3 regions of the Streptomyces sp. NPDC020731 genome follow, and region 3 is predicted to be linked to each of the others. Evidence: riboswitches for the same ligand, from Rfam matches in the RefSeq annotation. Region 3 holds a riboswitch; each other region holds the start of a gene.
The links. Region 3 has a riboswitch for cobalamin ahead of ACH4VX_RS07320 (cobalamin biosynthesis protein). Riboswitches for the same ligand answer to the same signal wherever they lie in the genome.
Positions count from the first base shown of each region.

Region 1: it holds a riboswitch for cobalamin, as region 3 does, so the genes downstream of both, ACH4VX_RS18820 (FecCD family ABC transporter permease) here and ACH4VX_RS07320 (cobalamin biosynthesis protein) in region 3, are expected to answer to the same signal.
Region 2: it holds a riboswitch for cobalamin, as region 3 does, so the genes downstream of both, ACH4VX_RS19040 (energy-coupling factor ABC transporter permease) here and ACH4VX_RS07320 (cobalamin biosynthesis protein) in region 3, are expected to answer to the same signal.

Region 1 covers NZ_JBIRTN010000011.1:107,590-111,392, forward strand. The annotation lists gene ACH4VX_RS18810 (ABC transporter substrate-binding protein) at 1-977, opposite strand, end outside; gene ACH4VX_RS18815 (ABC transporter ATP-binding protein) at 1,019-1,792, opposite strand; gene ACH4VX_RS18820 (FecCD family ABC transporter permease) at 1,792-2,895, opposite strand; cobalamin riboswitch at 2,996-3,137, opposite strand; gene ACH4VX_RS18825 (hypothetical protein) at 3,716-3,803, shown strand, end outside.
Region 2 covers NZ_JBIRTN010000011.1:151,877-155,679, reverse strand. The annotation lists gene cbiQ (cobalt ECF transporter T component CbiQ) at 1-621, opposite strand, end outside; gene ACH4VX_RS19045 (energy-coupling factor ABC transporter substrate-binding protein) at 628-996, opposite strand; gene ACH4VX_RS19040 (energy-coupling factor ABC transporter permease) at 993-1,703, opposite strand; cobalamin riboswitch at 1,733-1,916, opposite strand; gene ACH4VX_RS19035 (ABC transporter substrate-binding protein) at 2,125-3,714, shown strand; gene ACH4VX_RS19030 (ABC transporter permease) at 3,735-3,803, shown strand, end outside.
Region 3 covers NZ_JBIRTN010000004.1:60,897-64,699, forward strand. The annotation lists gene ACH4VX_RS07305 (class II aldolase/adducin family protein) at 1-238, opposite strand, end outside; gene ACH4VX_RS07310 (anion permease) at 387-1,631, shown strand; gene ACH4VX_RS07315 (hypothetical protein) at 1,672-1,893, shown strand; cobalamin riboswitch at 2,048-2,186, shown strand; gene ACH4VX_RS07320 (cobalamin biosynthesis protein) at 2,308-3,249, shown strand; gene ACH4VX_RS07325 (cobyric acid synthase) at 3,246-3,803, shown strand, end outside.

The sequences.
Region 1 (3,803 bases), on a different contig from region 3:
GCGGGGTTGCGCGGGCTCTCGACGAGGTCGGCGTAGTCGAGAGTGACGATCCGGTCGTTCTTGACGGCGGAGACGTTCGCGAGCGGCTCGTAGGACGTGAGGAACTTCCGCTTCTGTTCCGCGGTGACGTCCCCGTAGTCGTTGATCACGATGACCTCGGGGTCGCGGGCGACGACCGTCTCCCAGCCCACGGTGGTCCAGCTGTCCTGGAGGTCCTTCATGACGTGGTCGCCGCCGGCCTTGGTGATGATGTCGTGGGGCCCCGCGAAGACGCCGGACGTGAACGGCTTGTCCTCCCCGCTGTCGTAGAGGAACACCCGCGGCCGGTCGGCGCCCTTCGGAGCCTTCGCCTGTGCGTCGGCCACCTGCTCGCGGAACTCGGTGACGAGGGTTTCGGCCCTGTCCTCGACGTCGAACACCCTGCCCAGGTTCCGCAGGTCCGTGTACAGCGCGTCGAGCGGCGCCATCACGCCGCGGGCCTTGCCCTGTCCGTTGCGGCACGACTCGCTGAGCAGGTACGAGTCGATGCCGACGCGTCGCAGCGCGGCGGGCGTGAAGCCCTCGCCCTCGTTGAAGCCGTAGTTCCAGCCCGCGAAGACCAGGTCGGCACGGGCGTCCAGGACCAGTTCCTTGTTGATCCGGTCCTTCGAGAGCCACGTGGTCCTCCGGTAGCCGTCCTTCCACGGCACCGTCGTGAGGTCGCCCTTGTCGTCGGGCATGACGTATCCGGCCATGTGCTCCTCCAGGCCGAGGGCGAACATGATCTCGGTGATGCCGACGTCGTTGGTGACCACGCGCCGCGGGGCCCTGTCGAAGGTCTTCTTCTCGCCGCAGTTCTCGACCGTGACCGGATAGTGGCTGCCGGACGCGCGGGCGCCGTCCCCCTTCCCCTCCTCCGGGGAGACGTCCGCACCGCAGCCGGTGACGGCGCAGGCCAGGACGAGAGCGAGGGCGGCGGGGCGTACGGGGCGGGGCATGGTGACGGTGACTCCTTCGAGGACGGACCGGGGTGGACGGACTACCGGGAGGGAAGACGGTCGAAGAGCAGTTGGACCGCGCCCGTCTCCGGGTGGGGGACACGGTGCGCCCGGACGCCGAAGACGTCGGCCAGCAGGGCGGGGGTGAGAACGTCGTGGGGGGCGCCGGAAGCGACGATCCGGCCGCCGTCGATGACGTGCAGGACGTCGCAGTGGAGCGCGGCGAGGTTGAGGTCGTGCAGCGCGGTGAGCACGGTCAGCCCACTGGTCCGCACCAGGGACAGGACCTCCAGCTGCTGCGCGATGTCCAGGTGGTTGGTGGGCTCGTCCAGCACCAGGACCTGTGGTTGTTGTGCGAGCGCGCGGGCGATCAGGACCCGTTGTCTCTCACCGCCGGAGAGTGTGAGGAAGCCCCGGTCGGCCAGATGGCCGGCACCGACTCCTTCCAGCGCGGCGGCACACGTACGCCGGTCCTCGTCGGTCTCCCGGGCCACCGCCCCCTGGTGCGGCAGTCTGCCCATAGCCACGACCTCGGCCACCGTGAAGTCGAACTCCGCGACCGCTTCCTGCGGAAGAGCGGCGAGCCGACGCGCGCTGTCGCGCGTGTTCATGGCCAGCAGGTCGTCGCCGCCGAGACGTACCGCACCGGCCGTGGGACGCAGGGCCCGGTAGACGCACCGCAACAGGGTGGACTTACCACTGCCGTTGGGCCCGACGAGCCCCACGACCTGTCCGCTGCCCGCCCGCAGCGAGGCGTCCCGCACCACCCGCACCCCGGAGATCTCCACGGTCACCGTGTCGATGTCGACCTGCATCACACGCCTCCGAAGGTGTAGGTACGGCGGCGCATGAGCAGGACGAAGCACGGCACACCGATCGCCGCCGTCAGTACGCCCAGCGGCAGTTCGGCCGGGGCGAGCACCACGCGCGACAGGATGTCGACCCAGATCAGCAGCACGGCACCGGCCGGCGGGGCCACCGCCAGCAGCCGGCGGTGGTCCGCCCCGACCAGCATCCGGGCGGCGTGCGGCACCATCAGGCCCACGAAGCCGATCGCCCCGCTCACCGCGACCACCGCCCCGGTGACGGCGGCGGTCGTCAGGAAGAGTTCCCTGCGCAGCCGCCCGGGGTCCACACCCAGCGCGGCGGCGGTCTCGTCGCCCATCGCGAGGGCGTTCAGGCGCCGGGCCGACCAGCCGAGGTGGACGAGGCCGCCGAGCACCGCGCCCGCGGCGATCGGTACGGAGGACCAACTCGCACCACCCAGACTGCCGAGCAGCCACATCACCGCGGACCGGGCCGCTTCGCCGTGCTCGGCGGCGAACACCATGAACGTGGTCACGGCCGAGAAGCCGTAGTACATCGCGGTGCCGGTCAGCACGAGCCGGAGCGGCGTCAGCCCTCGCGGGGTCCGGGCGATCGCGTACACCAGCGTCATGGCCGCGAGCGCGGAGAGGAACGCCGCCGTGGACAGCGCCCAGACACCGAGCGCGCCGAAGGCGCCGAAGATGAGCACGGCGTTGGCTCCGACGGCCGCGCCGGAGGAGATACCGAGGACGAACGGGTCCGCGAGCGCGTTGCGGACCATGGCCTGGACGGCGACGCCCACGGCCGCCAGACCGGCGCCGACGACCGCGGCCAGCACGGCGCGCGGGAAGCGCAGTTCCCACACGATGGTGTAGGAGGAGACCTCGTCCGGGGCTATGGACCCGCCGGTCAGCCCCGCCCAGAGGTAGTACAGCGCCTCGCTCCACGAGAGTCCCGATGCCCCGATGCCCGCCCCGCAGGCCAGGGAGACGGGGAGCGCGACGCACAGGCCGGTCACGAGCAGGGGCAACGGGACGCGCCGGGGCGGTGGGGGCCCGCTGCTCGTGGTGCGCTGCGGTACGGCGGGTACGGGGTCGCGGAGCGTGGCCACCGGCGGATCTCTTTCGCCTCGGGCCGTGCGCCTGCGTGATCGAAGGAGCGGGCCCGGGCGCCGGGCGCCGTGCACAGCACCTCTCGCAGTCCACGGCGATCGACAGGAGCTTCACCACCGCGGGTGATCGGGCTCACGGAACCCTGTACGGGATTCCGCCTACCGTTGCGGGTCAGCGCCGGACTTCGACCGGACTTCCCCCACGAGGCACTTGCAGCTTAGCGCCAGTCCCGCGCCTCCACTCCACGGGGAAGGCGCGGGGGACGCGCCGGCACCGCGGCCCGGCCCTCGTCGCGGGATCGTCGCAGCCCTGCTTGCCGAGTCGCACGGCGCGACCGCTCTCCCGGCACGCTCTGGACGGCACCGCCCTCGGGCCGGTGGGAGAGGTGGTCGAGAAGCTCCTCGAGGCGGGTCACCGTCTGCTCGGCCGTGGCTCGCGGTACCACGACCCCGCAGGGCGAGCACGCCGGTCACCAGCGGCGTGACCACGTCCCTCGCCTCGGGCGAAGTGCCCTGTGTGTCATGTGTCGACGGCCCACGGCGGCGGGCGTTCGCGCAGGCGGGGCACGCCCGGACGGCCGTGGTCCAGGTGCTCGTGACGTGATCGGTCCATCATCACGTGGTCGAGCCCGCCCGGCCACCCGGCTTCCGGTCACGTAGTGCCCGCTCACCGTCCGCACGGCTCCGGATTGGGCGGAGGAACAGATCTGCGCCCGGGGCGGGCAGGTGTGCGCATGTGTCTGATTGACTCCGCGCCCACCCCCACACCCGTACTCGCACCCCTCCCGGGTGCCGGACCGACGTGAGCGGAGCCGCCCCCATGTCCTTCGGACCGCAGCCCTGGCACGGGCCGCCGCACCATGACGAGCCCGCGGCCGGCGCACGGCCGCCGGTGGAGCACGAGCGAG
Region 2 (3,803 bases), on a different contig from region 3:
GCGTCCGGCGAGCCCGGTCTGCAGCCGCGCCGCCCGGTCGAAGGACCGGACGAACGCGGTCGCGCCGAGCCCGCCGAGGGACCGCCAGGTCGCCGCGCGGGTGGTGTGCCCGAGCCGGGCCGCCTGCGCCTCCCGGATGCGGCGCACCGAGTCCAGCAGCAGGAAGCTCATCCGGTACGTCACCAGCGCCACGTCCACGAGCGGGGCCGGCACGCCGGCCCGCACCAGGCGCGGCAGCAGATCGGACATCGGGGTGGTGAAGGCGAACAGCAGCACGCCCAGCGAGGCCGCCGACGTGCGCAGCATCAACTCCCCGGCGCGCAGCGGCCCGTCCCCGGCCCAGGACACGAACCCGCCCGGCCCGCCCACCTGCACCAGCAGCGTCAGCGCCCCGGTGACGCAGAAGCCCAGCGGCACCCGGTAGGCCCGCCACAGCCGCCGGCCCGGCACCCCCGCCGGACCGAGCAGCACCGCGAGCGCCGTCACCAGCACCAGGGCAGCGCCCGGCCAGGGCGGCAGCGAGATCGCCAGCACGGTGAGCCCCAGCCCCAGCACGGCCTTGTCCACGGGGTGACGGCGGCGCCAGCGGCTGCTGTGCGCCGCCGCGTCGATCGGCAGCACGTGCCGTCAGACCCGTCGTCGTTCGGAAACGGCTTCGGTCTCCGCGTCCACCTCGGCCCGCAGCCGTTCCAGCGCCCGCGCCTCCCCCTGCCGTCGCCCGCGCCGCACCCCGAAGTAGTACGCGAGGACGCCCGCGCCGAGTGCCGCCTGGAGGGCGAACAGAGCCGACTCGATCTCGCCGGACGGCGGTTCGTACAGCGGCGAGAACCACGGCTCGTAGTCCGGGTCGATCTCGGTGATCGCGGTCTCCGCCTCGGCGTCCGCGCCCGCGAACGGCTCCTCCTTGTGGTCGCCGAGCCCGAACACCAGCGGGATCACGGCGAGCGCGGCCACGAGCACCAGCAACAGCGTGTTGATCTTCGCGTTACGGCTCATCGGGCCACCGCCTCCGTCGAGTCCGCCGGCTTGCGCCCGGCCGCCGACGTCACCAGCACCCCGAGCCGCGTCAGCTCGCCCTTGCTCGACTGCACCAGCATGCGCATCACCAGCACCGTCAGCAGTCCCTCGCTCACCGCGAGCGGGATCTGCGTCACGGCGAAGATGGAGCCGAACTTGCCCAGCGCGCCCAGGAACCCGCTGCCCGGGTCGGGGAAGGCGAGCGCCAGCTGCACGCTCGTCACGCAGTACGTCGACAGGTCGGCGACGAACGCGCCGAAGAACACCGCCACCATCAGCGGCACGTCGTAGCGGCGCAGCAGCTTGTAGATCCCGTACCCGGCCCACGGCCCGACGACGGCCATCGAGAAGACGTTGGCGCCCAGTGTGGTCAGCCCGCCGTGGGCCAGCAGCAGCGCCTGGAACAGCAGGGTGATGGTGCCCAGCACCGCCATGACCGGCGGCCGGAACAGGATCGCGCCGAGCCCCGTGCCGGTGGGGTGGGAGCAACTCCCCGTGACCGACGGCAGTTTCAGCGCGGACAGGACGAACGTGAACGCTCCCGACGCGCCCATCAGCAGTGTGCTCTCGGGATGTTCCCTGACTTCACGGATGAGCGACCGGGCTCCGTGGACGACGAACGGCGCCGACGCGACGCCCCAGGCGACCGCGTGCGCCGGAGGAAGAAAACCCTCGGCAATGTGCATGGCTCAGCAGACCCTCTCCAGCACCTCGTGGATGGTTGACGCGCCTTGGCCGGTCTCCTGGCTGACGGGTACCACCGCCCGTGCTCCGCCTTCCCGGGCCCCGAAGGACCCAGTGGCCGTCCGCGAGGACTGGAGCCGGACTTCCCGATCACAGTGGCGAGGGCCGCACCGGTATCGCACCGATTTCCCGTCACCAAGGCGTGGCGACAGTAGTGCCCGTTCCGGCCCGCTGACAAGCGGCCGCCGGGGGCGCGCGGACGGCGCCCGGCGGCTCGTACCCCGGCGCACACCTGCGCACTTGACACGAGCGGCCCTGCCCAGGGGGCGGGGGAGTGGGGGACCGCCGTCCTGGGCAGTGTCTTCCTGCAATTAATATGCAACAACCATTTTCAGGCAACATGGCACCATGGAGTGAGGCTCGATGACGACCCGACGAATACGAGGGGCCGCCGCCGCGGTCGCGATGGCCGGTGCGGTCGCCGCCTGCTCGGCGCCGGGCGACGGTGCCGCGGACGGCGGGGCGTCCGCCGACTCCGTCGTGATCGGGGTCCCCTCCGAACCGGACACCCTCAGCCCCCTGCTCGGCTACGGCAAGGACGGCAACTCCAAGATCTTCGACGGGCTCCTCGCCCGGGACGCCGGCCTCGAACTGAAGCCCGCGCTGGCGAAGGCCCTTCCCGAGGTCACTGACGACGGCCGCACCTACACGTACACCCTGCGCGACGGCGTGAAGTTCAGCGACGGCGAGCCGCTGACCGCCGACGACGTGGTCTTCACGTACGAAACCGTGCTGGACGACAGGACCAACAACACCGCCAAGAGCGAACTGGACGCCGTCAAGGAGGTCAGGGCCGACGGCGACGACAAGGTCGTCTTCACCCTCGACTACCCCTACGCGGCCTTCGCCGCCCGCACGGTGCTGCCCATCGTCCCCGAGCACATCGCGGGCGGACAGGACCCCAACACCGGTTCCTTCAACACGAAGCCGGTCGGCACCGGACCGTACGTCCTCACCGGCTGGAGCAAGGGTGAAAAGCTCACCTTCGAGGCCAATCCGGACTACTGGGGCGGCACCCCGAAGGTGAAAAAGCTCACCATGGCGATCATCGCCGACGACGACGTCCGCGCCACCCGGCTGCGCTCCGGCGACCTCGACGGCGCGACCCTCCCGCCCAACCTCGCCGCCACGTTCAAGAACGACGACGGCAGGAGGACGTACCGGGCGACGTCGTACGACTTCCGTGCCGTCACCCTCCCCACCGGCGACCCGGTCACCGGCGACACCGCGATCCGCCTCGCCCTGGACCTCGCCGTGGACCGCGAGGCCATGGTCGACAAGATCCTCGACGGCGCCGGCCGCCCCGCCTACGGTCCGCTGCCCCTCGACGACCCCTGGTACGCCAAGGGCATCGACCGCCCCCAGGACCTCGACGAGGCCAAGGACATCCTCGACGAGGCCGGCTGGAGGACCGGCGAGGACGGCACCCGCGCCAAGGACGGCCGCGCCGCCCGCTTCACCCTCTACTACCCCTCCGGCGACAAGGTCCGCCAGGACCACGCCCTCGCCTACGCCTCCGACGCCAAGAAGGCCGGCATCGACGTCAGGGTCGAGAGCGCCACCTGGGAGGTCATCGAGCCCCGGATGAAGCACGACGCCGTCCTCGCAGGCTTCGGCAGCACCGGCGACCCCGACTTCGGCCTCTACACGCTCCTGCACTCCTCCCTCGCCGGCGACGGCTTCAACAACATGGCCCTGTACGACAACCCGGCCGTCGACGAGGCCCTCGACACCGGCCGCCGCAGTCAGGACCCCGAGGACCGCAAGGCCGCCTACGACACCCTCCAGCGCGAACTGGTGAAGAACCCCGGCTACACCTTCCTCACCCACATCGACCACATGTACGTCCTCGCCGACCGCTGGAAGGACCTCACCACCCAGGTCGAACCCCACGAGCACGGCTTCGCCAGCGGTCCCTGGTGGAACGTCGAGGAATGGCAGCCCGACGCATGACCACCCTCCCCTGGGGAGAGATGACCCGGCTCACGGCACGGCGGGCCCTGTTCGCCGTGCCCGTGCTGCTGGTCGTCACCTTCGGCGTG
Region 3 (3,803 bases):
GGCCGGTGAGGTCGACGCCCGTCACGTCGTCCGGCGTCAGCCGGTCGTACGGTACTCCCGACGGCGTGACCAGGACGGTCCCGCCGACCCGCACCGAGACGTTGCCGGAGGTGCCGACGACGAGCCCGTCGGCGACGGTCCGGCGCGCGGTCCCGACCAGTTCCGCCCAGGCGTGCGCCTCCTCCTCGCGCACGCGCCTGCCCCGCGCCCCCCGCCCGTCCCACCGCTGCTCAGTCATGCCGTGATCCTGCCAGGCGGCCTCACTCCATCCGGCGGAGCCTCCACCCCCTCTTACGGTCACCACGATGCCCGTTCCAGTTCATCTTCCGTTCATCCTGGTTACTTACGTTCGACCAGCCAATGACCTCGAACGATTGCCTGGGTAAATGGAAAGCTTCTCGCTGATCCTCGCGATTGTGGTGGTAACCGCACTCGCGTTCGATTTCACGAACGGTTTCCACGACACCGCGAACGCGATGGCAACGACCATTTCGACCGGTGCACTCAAACCCAAGGTCGCGGTGGCCATGTCCGCCGTGCTGAACCTTGTGGGCGCCTTTCTCTCGGTGGAGGTCGCCAACACGATCTCCAAGGGCCTCGTCGACGAGGCCGGCATCCGTCCCGAGGTCATCTTCGCCGCGTTGGTCGGCGCGATCCTCTGGAACCTCCTGACCTGGCTGGTCGGTCTGCCGTCCAGTTCCTCGCACGCCCTCATGGGCGGCCTGATCGGCGCCGCCGTCGCCTCCGCCGGTCTCGGCGCGGTCCACGGCGACGTCCTCGTCACCAAGGTCCTGCTCCCCGCGATCGCCGCCCCGCTGGTGGCCGGCGTCGCCGCGATGTTCGCCACCCGGCTGACCTACCGCCTGGGCAGGAAGGCCGACGGCAAGGCCTCCGAGAAGGGCTACCGCGCCGGACAGATCGCCTCCGCCGGCCTGGTCTCCCTGGCCCACGGCACCAACGACGCCCAGAAGACGATGGGCATCATCACCCTCGCCCTGGTCGCCGGCGGTGCCGTCACCCCCGACTCCGACCCGCCGCTGTGGGTCATCCTCTCCGCGGGCCTCGCCATCGCGCTCGGCACCTACCTCGGCGGCTGGCGCATCATCCGCACCATGGGCAAGGGCCTGACCGATCTCCAGCCGCAGCAGGGTTTCGCCGCCCAGACCAGCGCCGCGACGGTCATCCTGGCCTCCTCGCACCTCGGCTTCTCCCTCTCCACCACGCATTCCGTTTCCGGTTCCGTGATGGGCGCGGGCCTGGGCCGCAAGGGCGGTGTCGTCCGCTGGTCGACGGCCACCCGGATGTTCATCGCCTGGGGTCTGACGCTGCCGGCGGCGGCCCTGGTCGCGGCGCTCGCCGAGTGGGTCTGCGGCTTCGGCGACTGGGGCACCGCCCTCGTGGCCGTCTTCCTGATCGCCTCCAGTGCCGCGATCTGGAAGCTGTCCCGGCGCGAGGTCGTCGACCACACCAACGTCAACGGCACCGATGCCGCCGACGAGGAGCCGGCCGGTGTGGTCACCGCGGCCATGGCCGCGGTCACCCCGCCTCCCACGGGCACCGTGACCGAGGAGCTCTCGGCCACCATCCCGGCGCCGGCCCTCGCCGACCCGGCGGCCCCGACCACCGTCTGACCGCGACCCGGTAGCCCCGGTACGAAGGAAGAAGAGCACCATGAAGATCGACTGGGCGGCCCTCGGTTCCGTCTTCGGCGTCAGCCTCGTGGTCACCGTGGCCCTGGTGGGCCTGTTCACCCTCGGCATCAACGGCCTGTCCCACCGCGAGCGGGCCGCCGCGCAGGGCCAGTCCGCGGCCCTGGCGGTCACCGGCGCCTACGCCTGCTTCGCGGCGTGCGTGGCGGCGGTGGGGTACGGCATCTATCTGATCATGGCCTGATCACGGGCCACGCCCATACGGACGGGCGGTGCGGGAGCCTCGGCACCCGCACCGCCCGCTCGCCTGTGCGCGCCCCCGCTCGCGGTTCACCCACCGGAGTCCCCCTGTGGGCCTCAGCACACTTCAGCCTCGCAGGTCAACGGCAAGTTGACGGCCCTTCCGGGGCCGTGGTGGACTGCCTCAGCCACTACGGCGGCAGGAGAGGAAGCCGGTGCGATTCCGGCGCGGTCCCGCCACTGTCACCGGGGTGAACACCCCGGGAGCCAGGAACTCTCACCGCCGGTCTCGTCGAACCAGGGCGTGGACACCCTGAGTGAGGACATAACGCCATGCGCGGCTGCCTGCCGAGGTCGACCAGCGACACCCCACCCCGTTCCGGGGCCGCTCCCTCCGGATCCGTCACCGGCTGAACCCATGGGTGCCGATCGCGTGTTCGCGTACGGCGCCGCCGCCGGCCTCCTCGGCGACCTGCTGCTCGGCGATCCCCGCCGGGGGCATCCGGTCGCCGCTTTCGGGCGGGCCGCGGCTGCCGTGGAACGGGTGCTGTGGCGGGACGACCGGGGCCGGGGCGCGGTGCACACCGCCGTGTGCGTCGGCTCGGCCGTCGCCCTGGGAAGCCTCGCCTCCCGCTGTGTACGCTCCTCCCCCGCCGCCTCCGCCGCCCTGACCGGTGTCGCCACCTGGGCCGTCGTCGGCGGGACCTCGCTGGCCCGTGAGGCCCGCGCCGTCGGACGGGCGCTGGAGGCCGGGGACGTCGAGGCGGCCCGGGCACGGCTGCCGCACCTGTGCGGCCGGGACCCGCAGGCGCTGGACGCCGACGGGATCGCCCGCGCGGTGGTCGAGTCCGTCGCCGAGAACACCTCCGACGCCGTGGTGGGCGCCCTGGTGTGGGGCGCCGTCGCCGGGGTGCCGGGCCTCCTCGGGTTCCGGGCCGTCAACACGCTGGACGCGATGGTCGGCCACAAGTCCCCCCGCCACCGCCGCTACGGCTGGGCCTCCGCCCGCCTCGACGACGTCGCCGGGTGGCCCGGGGCGCGGCTGACCGCCGTACTCGCCGCGCTCGCGGGACCGGACCCGCGCGGGGCCGCGCGGGCGTGGCGCGCGGACGCGGCCGGGCATCCGAGCCCCAACGCCGGGCCGGTCGAGGCGTCCTTCGCGGGCGCGCTCGGCGTACGGCTCGGCGGGACCCTCTCCTACGGCGGGCGGGTCGAGCACCGGCCCGTCCTCAACGGCGGCGGGCGCGCCGTCGCCGTGGCCGACATCGACCGGGCGGTACGGCTCTCACGGCGGGTCGGCTGGCTCGCGCTCGGGGTCGGTGCCGCCGCGCGGAGCGTCATGAAGGGACGTGCATCGTGAGCGGTGGAGGGCTGCTGGTCGCCGGGACCACCTCGGACGCCGGCAAGAGCGTGGTGACCGCCGGGATCTGCCGGTGGCTGGTGCGGCAGGGCGTCAAGGTCGCGCCGTTCAAGGCGCAGAACATGTCGCTGAACTCGTTCGTGACGCGGGAGGGTGCGGAGATCGGGCGGGCGCAGGCCATGCAGGCCCAGGCCTGCCGCGTCGAGCCGACGGCGCTGATGAACCCGGTGCTGCTCAAGCCGGGCGGCGAGCGGTCCAGCCAGGTGGTGCTGCTGGGCAAGCCGGTCGGCGAGCTGAGCGCGCGCGGGTACCACGGCGGGCGGCAGCAGCGGCTGCTGGGCACGGTGCTGGACTGTCTGGAGCAGTTGCGGGGCACGTATGACGCGGTGATCTGTGAGGGGGCCGGCAGCCCGGCCGAGATCAATCTGCGGCGCACCGACATCGTGAACATGGGGATCGCCCGGGGCGCCGGGCTGCCGGTCCTGGTGGTCGGCGACATCGACCGGGGCGGTGTCTTCGCGTCCTTCTTCGGCACCGTCGCGCTGCTCTCCCCC